Regions from separate parts of the Solibacillus sp. FSL H8-0523 genome, predicted to be linked through region 2. Evidence: riboswitches for the same ligand, from Rfam matches in the RefSeq annotation. Region 2 holds a riboswitch; each other region holds the start of a gene.
The links. Region 2 has a riboswitch for lysine ahead of NSQ62_RS01140 (amino acid permease). Riboswitches for the same ligand answer to the same signal wherever they lie in the genome.

Region 1 (3,289 bases), 1.4 Mb from region 2:
TTCCATCACGCTAGTAGCGTTATTGTAAGTTTCTTCACCGCCAACTGCAGTAAAGTTCAAAGATAAGTGGAACACCAAGAATAACCCGACTGGAACTACGCCAAGTAACGAGTGTAAGCGGCGCCATAAAAATTCACGATCTTTCGACAAAACTGTTACCCCCCTTAGTACTTGAAATACACATAAACACCGCCACGAAATTGTTGACGCTGTTGTTGACTGCATATTTCATCATGGTACAATATTATGACATGTCCATTGTACTCTCAACAGGTACTAGCGTCAAGGCAACTGAGTATATTTAATAATCATTTTAAAGACGTTTTTACGCTGTTTAGAGTTAAAATTTTTCTACTTATAACATTATTTCTTCTCCTAGAATTAAAATTATAAGAAAATTTATGAAAGAGGTTTTTACTATGGAAGAGCATAAAATGAAAACGATTCCAGCTTTTGGCTATGAAATCATTCGTGATCATCTACTTCATTCAATTCTAGGGAAACACGAAGAGGATGTATTGTATTGGGCAGGGAAAGAATTAGCAAGGAAATTCCCGTTATTTTCATTAGACGAGCTTCCATCATTCTTTACTGAGGCCGGCTGGGGCGTTTTAACACTCGAGAAGGAAACGAAAGATGAAGCCCATTACATACTGATGACAACAGATGAGCAATCATTAAATATCGAAGCACGTTGCTTCCGTTTGGAGGCGGGCTTTTTAGCCGAACAAAAACAAAAACAACTAGGTTTTTTAACGGAATGCTATGATGAAAAATACGAAAAGAAAAACTGTGTGAAATTTACTTTGAAGTGGGATTTGAAGGAAAAAATAACGTGGTAAAAATAGCAGTACATGGATTAGTCAACCCATGTACTGCTATTTTTTATGACGCTGAAGTTTTATGAACAGCTAAATTAAATTCATCATGCAACGCATTTGCCGCGCGTACCATTTCTTCCTGCGGCACAACGACGGACACTTTAATTTCTGAAGTACTGACCATTTTCACTGGAATATGCTCACGGCCTAATCGTGCAAACAGGCGCGCTGCAACACCTGGATTAGACACCATGCCTGAGCCAATGAGCGATACTTTCGCTAAGCCCACTTCAAAATCCGCAAAGCTAAAGCCTAATGATAATTTGCTTGATTCTAACACACGTAAACTTTCCGCAAACTCATCTTTGGTAATCGTAAAGGAAATCGTCGGCTTCACACCATCAATAACCACCTGCACAATAAGATCCACATTGATTTGATTTTCAGCTAATACACTAAAAACTTCTGCAAGCGATGCCGTTTCATACGAATCATAACCAATTGTTAAACGAATAATATCTGATTCATACGCCACACCGCGTACGATTATTTTTTTTTCCATTTCTACAACTCCTTTAATTAACGTTCTTCCACATCACGCTCATGCAAAAGAAAGCACAACAACTAAGTGTATGCTTCTTGCTTGCTCGTTTAGTACATCTAGTGTGATATTTCTAGATTTTTTCTGGCATGCTTGTTACTCTTGCAAAACCGCAAAAAAAAACGACCTCCCATATTCATGGAAAGTCGCCGTCAAGATCTATTAAACGTAATTACTTCGGCAGGATCCCCTTTCGATTGCTGTCTTCGGAATTGTTCTCCCTCGAGCAATGTACTCTTGAATCCTGCACCTCTATCATTCGAAACGATTGAATTGTCAATATATTAACGGATTACTGGTCTTTTTTCAATGAAATTTCCTGAAAATGTTTGAAAATCGATTCCGCCAGTTTCGGTGGCAAACCTGCTTCTTGTAACTGTAATTCACTGGCCTCACGAATTTTTTTCACTGACCCAAAATGCTTCATCAGCTGCTGTTTGCGCTTTGGTCCTACACCTTCAATGTCATCTAGTACAGACTGAATCGCATTCGTTTGCTGTTGCTGACGTAAGAAAGTAATCGCAAAACGGTGGACCTCGTCTTGAATACGCTGCAATAAATAAAAACCATCGCTCGTACGTTTAAGTGGCACGACTTCAGGTGGGCTCCCAAATAATAACTGCGACGTATTATGCTTGTCATCCTTTGCAAGTCCGGCAATCGGTATGCTTAATCCAAGCTCATCCTCTATCACTTCGCGCGCGACTTCCATTTGCCCCTTACCACCATCAATCACAATTAAATCAGGCAATGCTAAATTTTCACGCAACACACGTGTATAGCGACGACGAATGACTTCGGCCATCGCTCCGTAATCATCATGCTTCGCGGCCTCTCGTGTTTTATATTTACGGTACTCCTTTTTCGCTGGCTTGCCGTCTATAAACACGACCATCGCCGAAACAGGGTCAGTACCGTGCATATGGCTGTTGTCAAACGCTTCAATACGAAGTGGGATGGGAATATCCATCGCTTGCGCTAACGCCTCACACGCACCCACTGTACGCTCCTCTTGACGTTCAATCAGTTGGAACTTCTCATGCACCGCGATATTTGCATTTTTCATCGCTAAATCAACGAGTTCTTTTTTCGTACCTCTTTTTGGAATAATGACTTTCGTGTTTAAAAGACTTTGTAAAATTGTTTCATCAATCGTATTCGGTACAAATATTTCCTTTGGTAGTAGGTGATTCGCTTGCTCATAAAAGTGACCGACAAACGTTAAAAATTCCTCTTCTGGCTCGTTATAAATCGGAAAAATTGTGACATCACGTTCGATTAACTTCCCTTGGCGTACGAAAAACACTTGCACACACATCCAGCCTTTTTCCACTGCATAACCAAATACATCGCGATTTGTTAAATCATCCGAAACCATTTTTTGCTTTTCCATAATACTATCAATATGCGTGATTAAATCACGGAATTCTTTCGCACGTTCAAACTCTAAATTTTCAGCTGCATCGAGCATTTTTTGTTGAAGTTCGTCCTTAATTTCGTCGACGCCACCGTTTAAAAACTTCGAAATTTGATTGATCATATCGTCGTATACTTTTTTCTCAATATCCTTCACACACGGCGCTAAGCACTGCCCTAAATGATAGTACAAGCACACTTGGCTTGGCATCTGCGTACATTTACGTAACGGATACAAGCGGTCTAGTAATTTTTTCGTTTCATTGGCTGCATAGGAATTCGGATAAGGTCCGAAATATTTTGCTTTATCCCTTTTAATTTTACGTGTAGTTATTAGCCTTGGATGACGTTCATTCGTTATTTTAATATATGGATACGTCTTATCATCTGTTAGTTTAATATTGTATTTCGGATCATGGAGCTTGATTAAATTTAACTCTAAAATCAGTGC
Region 2 (3,289 bases):
AAACCAATATATAGTCCGAAATAACAAACAATCCCCAAACCAATACTCTCAGGAGTAGAGTTGACCGCCCAGCCTGCATATCCTGCAAGTGCAATGAGCACAAGTGGGAAAATGGGTAAGCGTTTTTTATTTCGTTTTCTCTTTTTACGCACGTCTTGTTGTACTCCTTTTATTTACTTAGTCCTAGTATAGCACAAAAGGGTACATACGTTTGGTTATATCGTACGATTTTTTGCACTGGCAAAAGAAGCGAAAAACAATAGCACAGAGATGACAACAAATAGCGTTAATGGGACGAACCAGCTTTCCGTCACGTCATGTACAAAGCCGAACAAAACCGGGCCAATTGCTGCGACTAAATAGCCGATTGATTGTGCAAAACCAGATAATTCCGCCGCTTCAAAAGCAGTCGTCGTACGCAAGTTGAATAGCATCAGTACCAGGCCAAACGATGCCCCGCCTGCAAAGCCTAAAAAAATCATCCATAATACGGCAAAACTCGTCCATTCAAAAAGCATGCCACTAAAGCCTATAATGTAACAAGTCGTAAAGAATACGACAATCGGGCGCTGCGACGTCATTTTACCCGCGAGAATTGGGATTAAAAACGTCATTGGAATTTGTGCAAATTGCATCACCGATACCATCCAACCAGCAGAAGCGGCATCAAGACCTTGGCTCACATAAATTTCCGGAATCCAAGCAGCACAGCAGTAAAATAAAAAGGATTGTAAGCCCATCGCCGCAGCAATGGCCCACGCAAGCGGATGCCGCCACATTTTTTTTGGTTTATTTGTCGTTTTCGGTATTTGCATATCGACTTTTGATGTGCGTAGCAGAGGCACCCAAATGAGCAATGTCAGTACACCTAAAATGACTGAAAATCCAAGAGCGATTTGCCAGCCTGCATATTGTGCGATCGAATAACTAAAGCCTGCCGCAATCCCAGAAGAAATATTCATCGATACCGTATAAATACCGGTTAATAACCCAATATGTAACGGGAATTTCAATTTAAAATAACCGGGAATCAGTACATTGCCAAACGCAATGGCAATGCCAATGAGCACCGTACCGATAACGAGTAATGAGGTTATACCAACCGAGCGCAGCACGACACCCGCGCACAGTAAAATCACCGAATAAAACAGTGTCCACTCCATACCAAATCTGCGTGCAAGGCGCGGTGCAAAGGGTGAAATAACAGCAAACGCCAACAGTGGAATCGTCGTTAAAAAGCCGGCTAACACATTGGAAATCCCAAGCCCTTCACGAATAAATGAAATAATCGGCCCAACAATAGTGATGGGCGTTCTAAGTGTCGTTGCGAATAAAAAAATGGCCACAATGAAAAATAACAAGGGCTTATTCGATACTATTTTTTTGCTTTGGTAATTGATTTTTTCGGGGTCCATAAACTAGCTCCTTTTTATCGTAAATTCTATCATAGAAGGACTTCTAGAGAGGTTAAATTATCTAAAAAGTTAGAAAAATTCAAAGTCATTGCTATCAAATAGTTGTTATGATAGACTATGAAACGTTATTAAATTAAATAGATATACCTCATTTATTGAGGTAGAGGTCGCAAACGTTAAGATTAGTATAGCTGAGATTGGGAAGAATCGGTGAAGCTTTATGAAAGGAATGGTTGCCGAAGTGTTGTTTTTCTTCTTAAAAACAATGCTGGGGCTGTTTTCGATAAGGAACAGAACTGTCACATGTGTGAGCATGTGTTGAGCTATCTTTCAAGTTTTGAGGTTTTTATGAGCCGTCACATAACTTGTGGCGGCTTTTCGTTTATCATAAAAGCCCAATTGATCGATAAGTAAATGAAACAAGGGGATTTTTTCATGAGTGAAATTAAAATAGACCAGCTCGGCAATAAAAACGAGCTGAAACGTGGATTAAAAAGTCGTCACATTACGATGATTTCGCTAGGCGGAACAATCGGGACTGGGCTGTTTTTAGCATCGGGTGGCGCGATTGCACAAGCGGGTCCAGGTGGGGCACTCTTAGCCTACGCATTAATCGGGATTATGGTGTATTTCTTAATGACGTCTCTAGGGGAGATGGCCGCTTATATGCCAACTTCGGGGTCATTTAGTACATACGCCTCAAAATTTGTAGACCCAGCACTTGGCTTTGCACTAGGCTGGAACTACTGGTACAACTGGGCGATTACGATTGCCGCAGAAATCGCAGCGGTTTCGTTAATTATGAAATACTGGTTCCCAGATAGCTCGTCACTTATCTGGACAATCCTATTTATCGTCGTAGTTTTATCGTTCAACTTATTATCGGTAAAAGCTTACGGTGAAGCAGAATACTGGTTTGCGATGATTAAAGTTGCAACGGTGATTGTCTTTATTATTGTCAGCTTCTTAATGATTTTCGGTATTTTAGGTGGGAACGCGCCAGTCGGCTTTACGAACTTCTTTGAAGGCGATGCACCGTTTAACGGCGGCTTCCTAGCGATGTTTGGTATTTTCCTAGCTGCTGGATTCTCATTCCAAGGTACTGAAATGCTAGGGGTAACAGCGGGTGAAACCGATGACCCAGCGAAAAATATTCCAAAAGCCGTGAAATCCGTTTTCTGGCGCATCATTCTTTTCTACATTTTAGCGATTGGTGCAATCGGTTTATTAATTCCTTATACGGATTCTCGTTTATTAACAGAGGATATTGCAACAAGTCCATTTACATTAGTGTTTGAAAACTTAGGGATTGCATTTGCCGCATCGGTGATGAATGCCATTATTTTAACAGCGATGCTTTCTGCTGGTAACTCAGGATTATATGCAGCAAGCCGTATGTTATTCCAACTAGCGGTTGATGGCAAAGCGCCGAAAATCTTCCGCAAAATCAGTACGCGCGGTGTGCCGGTTTACGCATTACTTGCAACACTTGCAGTTGGCTGTTTATCATTTTTAGCGTCATTCTTCGGTGATGGCGTAGTGTACATTTGGTTATTAAATGCCTCAGGGATGTCAGGCTTCATTGCGTGGCTTGGGATTGCTATTAGTCATTACCGTTTCCGCCGTGCATACGTGGTACAAGGGAATTCACTGAGCGACCTGCCGTATGTATCGAAGTTCTTCCCATTTGGTCCGTTGTTTGCGTTCGCGCTTTGTATGATTGTCATACTAGGGCAAAACTACATGGCATTTACAGGTGGCACGATTGACTGGTATGGTGTGGTTGTTTCGTACATCGGCTTACCACTCTTTGCCCTATTTTGGATTGGCTATAAAGTGAAACATAAAACGAAATTGATTCCATTAAAGGAATG
Region 3 (3,289 bases), 1.9 Mb from region 2:
ATGAATGCTTCTTATTTGTGAAAATCGGTAAATGGCTAGAGCGCTCTGAAAAGACGGCGTTAATTTTATTGACATTGATGGAAAATGCCAGTACATTAAATCGTGATTTTGCGGTTACGTATGCACTTCAGTTAACGAATACACTAGACGAATATACACGTCGATCCCGTCATCGTGAAGCCGATTTAGTTTTGAAATTCTTAATTCAAGATGCGTATTGCTCACGTTCGGTTTCTTACGGCGTACGAAAAATCAAAAAAACATTATTAGAGATTGAAAATAATGAAATTCGCTCGTATGCAACACATTTATTTGAAATAATCGAAATTCTAGAACAATTCATTGAAAAAGACCCAACGCCCATGTCACGCGAAGACCGCATTGAATGGGTACGAGAAATCCACAGGCAATGCATCCAACTTGGTCCGATTTTCTCACAAACGTATTATTTAACCGAACCAATTTTAGTGGAATAAAAACACCCTAGACAGATGTTAAAGATTAAAACTTAAGGGGAAATGAGCAATGAAATATCAAATTACACATACTAATATTTTCAGGTACGAAACCGAGGTGGAACAATCTCTCAATACAACTCGATTAAAGCCACGTAACAACGAATGTCAACGGCTCATTTCACATGATGTTAAAATTAGCCCGCATTCATTAACGCGCGATAATATCGACATTTGGCGCAATGCAGTCGGCACATTTTTTATTGCGGAAAAGCATAGTGTATTAGAAGTCATATCGGTTTCGCATGTAAGTGTTCAGCGCGCACCGTATATTTATCAAATTCATTATTCGGATGAAATGCGCAATATCTTTCATTCAGAGCTTTTTAGAGAGCACTACTTACCGTTTCTAACGACATCGCGCTTCACGACATTACTCTATGATCAACTAGAAGAAATACTAGCGGCAGTTGGGCCGATGAAAAACCCGTTGAAATTTGCATGTGATCTAATGACCTATTTATACCATTCAATTACCTATGATCCAGCCGCAACCACGATTGATACAACGGCAACGGAGGTATGGAAGCAGCGCCGAGGTGTGTGCCAAGATTATACGCATGTCATGCTTGGAGTACTACGTTTTGTCAATATTCCAGCGCGTTATATTAGCGGCTATTTATATGTAGGAGAAGGCGATAATTTAGTTGGTGATACGGCAACACATGCTTGGGTAGAGGTAATGGTGCCGGGGGTTGGTTGGATAGGCCTAGATCCTACAAATAATGTCGAGGTACTTGAAAATCATATTAACCTTTGTGTCGGTCGCGATTTCCGTGATGTTTCTCCAATTGAAGGCGTGTATCAAGGTGGTATGCATACACTTGAAGTAAAAGTACTAGTAGAAAAAATAGCACACTCTTAAAAAAACGTTAACTTTCTGAAAAATGCATATTGACGGAAATGTCGCAATAATGTAATATGAACCTATCAATTTCATATCAAAACCTCACAAACTCGTGAGGTAGAGGCGCGTTATTTATTAGTTTCTTATGGAGTCATCGAGCTGGCTAAGAAGTTTGAAAGAAGGAAATATCGCCGAAGTATTGTAAGTGCTCATACTTTTAATGCTGGGTCTGCCGTGAATAATTGCAGAACTGTCTCAATCGTCATCCCAGATGATTGAGTTGTGCTATCTCAAAATGGGAATGTAGAGGATTTGGGCTAAATATACATGTTTAACGACCTGAAGATCTTCTTTTAGGTCGTTTTTTGTATACATGAATCCCAAAAAATATATAAAAAGGAGAGATTTACAATGAAAAAGAAACTATTAATCTTGTTAACAGCTATGATGACGATGCTTGTATTAGCAGCTTGTGGTTCAGACGATGAAACGACAGGGGATTCAGGTAAAAAGGTAATAAAAGTAGGGATGGAAGCAGCCTATGCACCGTTCAACTGGTCTCAAAATGACGATTCTAATGGCGCAGTGTTAATTAAAGGTTCAAAAGAATATGCAGCAGGCTATGACGTAGAAATCGCGAAAAAAATCGCGGACGGCTTAGATATGGAATTACAAATTGTAAAAACAGACTGGGATGGCTTAATCCCATCATTACAATCAGGTGCAATTGATGTGGTAATCGCGGGTATGTCACCAACAGAAGAGCGTAAAGGGACAATCGACTTCTCTGAAAACTATTACACGAGTGATTATGTAATCGTTGTAAAAGCAGATGGACCATATGCCGATGCAAAAACATTAGCAGATTTATCAGGTGCAAAAGTGACGGGCCAACAAGCAACAACGCACTATGATGTGATTGACCAAATTCCTGGAGTAAATAAACAAGTAGCAGGTACAGATTTCGGTGCAATGCGTGTTCAGTTACAATCAGGTGCAATTGATGCTTATGTTTCTGAGCGTCCAGAAGGCGTTTCAGCTGAAATGGCTTTAAAAAATATTAAATATATTGTACCAGAACCAAACTTCGAAGCAGATCCTTCTACAACTGCAATCGCTGTGGGTCTTAAAAAAGGCTCTGATTTAACAGAACAAATCAACAAAGTATTAGCTGAGATTTCGGAAGAAGCGCGTCAGAAATTAATGGAAGACGCAATTGCAAACCAACCAGCAGCCCAATAAGCTGCTAAACAAATAGGTTGTCTTGCCGGCAAACGAGCAAGACAACCTTTTGCTTTTGAAGATAAGAAAGTATAAAATTTTTGCGTTAACAGTCTCAAAGCATTCGCGCCAGCCCCTCGGCATTTCGAACCCTCCTGCAAAAGTGATCAAGCGTTTACTTTTGCGTCGGGTCATCCAATGTTTGTCGGGGCTTAAAGGGCGAGAATGCGCTTTTCTTATAAGAAACACGAATGGTCAAGGAGGACAACAGGATGGCATTTTTAGAGTCAGTATGGGGCTTATTTACAAACAACTGGGAGCTATTCTTACGCGGTGCATGGACAGCGCTCTTACTCGCGATTATCGGGACAATTTGTGGTACGCTCATCGGATTTTTCATTGGTATTATGCATACGATTCCTCAGCGTAAACGCAGTATTAAAACAGTTTTATTAAAAATATTTAATTTCCTTTTAACAGCATACGTTGAAATTTTCAGGGGAACACCAATGATGGTCCAGGCGATGGTTGTGTTCTACGGATTAGTCTACTTAGGCATTGATATTGATCGTTTCCTAGCAGCATCTATCGTAATTAGTTTAAATACAGGTGCTTATATGGCCGAGTATGTGCGCGGTGGGATTGTTTCGGTCGACAAGGGCCAATTTGAAGCGGCACAAGCTATCGGCATGAATCACTTACAAAC

Region 1: linked by a shared signal. The riboswitch ahead of NSQ62_RS15065 (ACT domain-containing protein) and the one ahead of NSQ62_RS01140 (amino acid permease) in region 2 are both predicted to bind lysine.
Region 3: linked by a shared signal. The riboswitch ahead of NSQ62_RS10430 (transporter substrate-binding domain-containing protein) and the one ahead of NSQ62_RS01140 (amino acid permease) in region 2 are both predicted to bind lysine.

What each region holds. Positions count from the first base shown of each region.
Region 1 covers NZ_CP150291.1:3,010,042-3,013,330, forward strand. The annotation lists gene NSQ62_RS15055 (succinate dehydrogenase cytochrome b558 subunit) at 1-150, opposite strand, end outside; gene NSQ62_RS15060 (YslB family protein) at 420-842, shown strand; gene NSQ62_RS15065 (ACT domain-containing protein) at 886-1,383, opposite strand; lysine riboswitch at 1,483-1,685, opposite strand; gene uvrC (excinuclease ABC subunit UvrC) at 1,715-3,289, opposite strand, start outside.
Region 2 covers NZ_CP150291.1:227,075-230,363, forward strand. The annotation lists gene NSQ62_RS01130 (restriction endonuclease) at 1-152, opposite strand, end outside; gene NSQ62_RS01135 (MFS transporter) at 216-1,415, opposite strand; lysine riboswitch at 1,569-1,749, shown strand; gene NSQ62_RS01140 (amino acid permease) at 1,851-3,289, shown strand, end outside.
Region 3 covers NZ_CP150291.1:2,086,671-2,089,959, forward strand. The annotation lists gene NSQ62_RS10420 (alpha-E domain-containing protein) at 1-476, shown strand, start outside; gene NSQ62_RS10425 (transglutaminase family protein) at 526-1,380, shown strand; lysine riboswitch at 1,473-1,658, shown strand; gene NSQ62_RS10430 (transporter substrate-binding domain-containing protein) at 1,774-2,604, shown strand; gene NSQ62_RS10435 (amino acid ABC transporter permease) at 2,856-3,289, shown strand, end outside.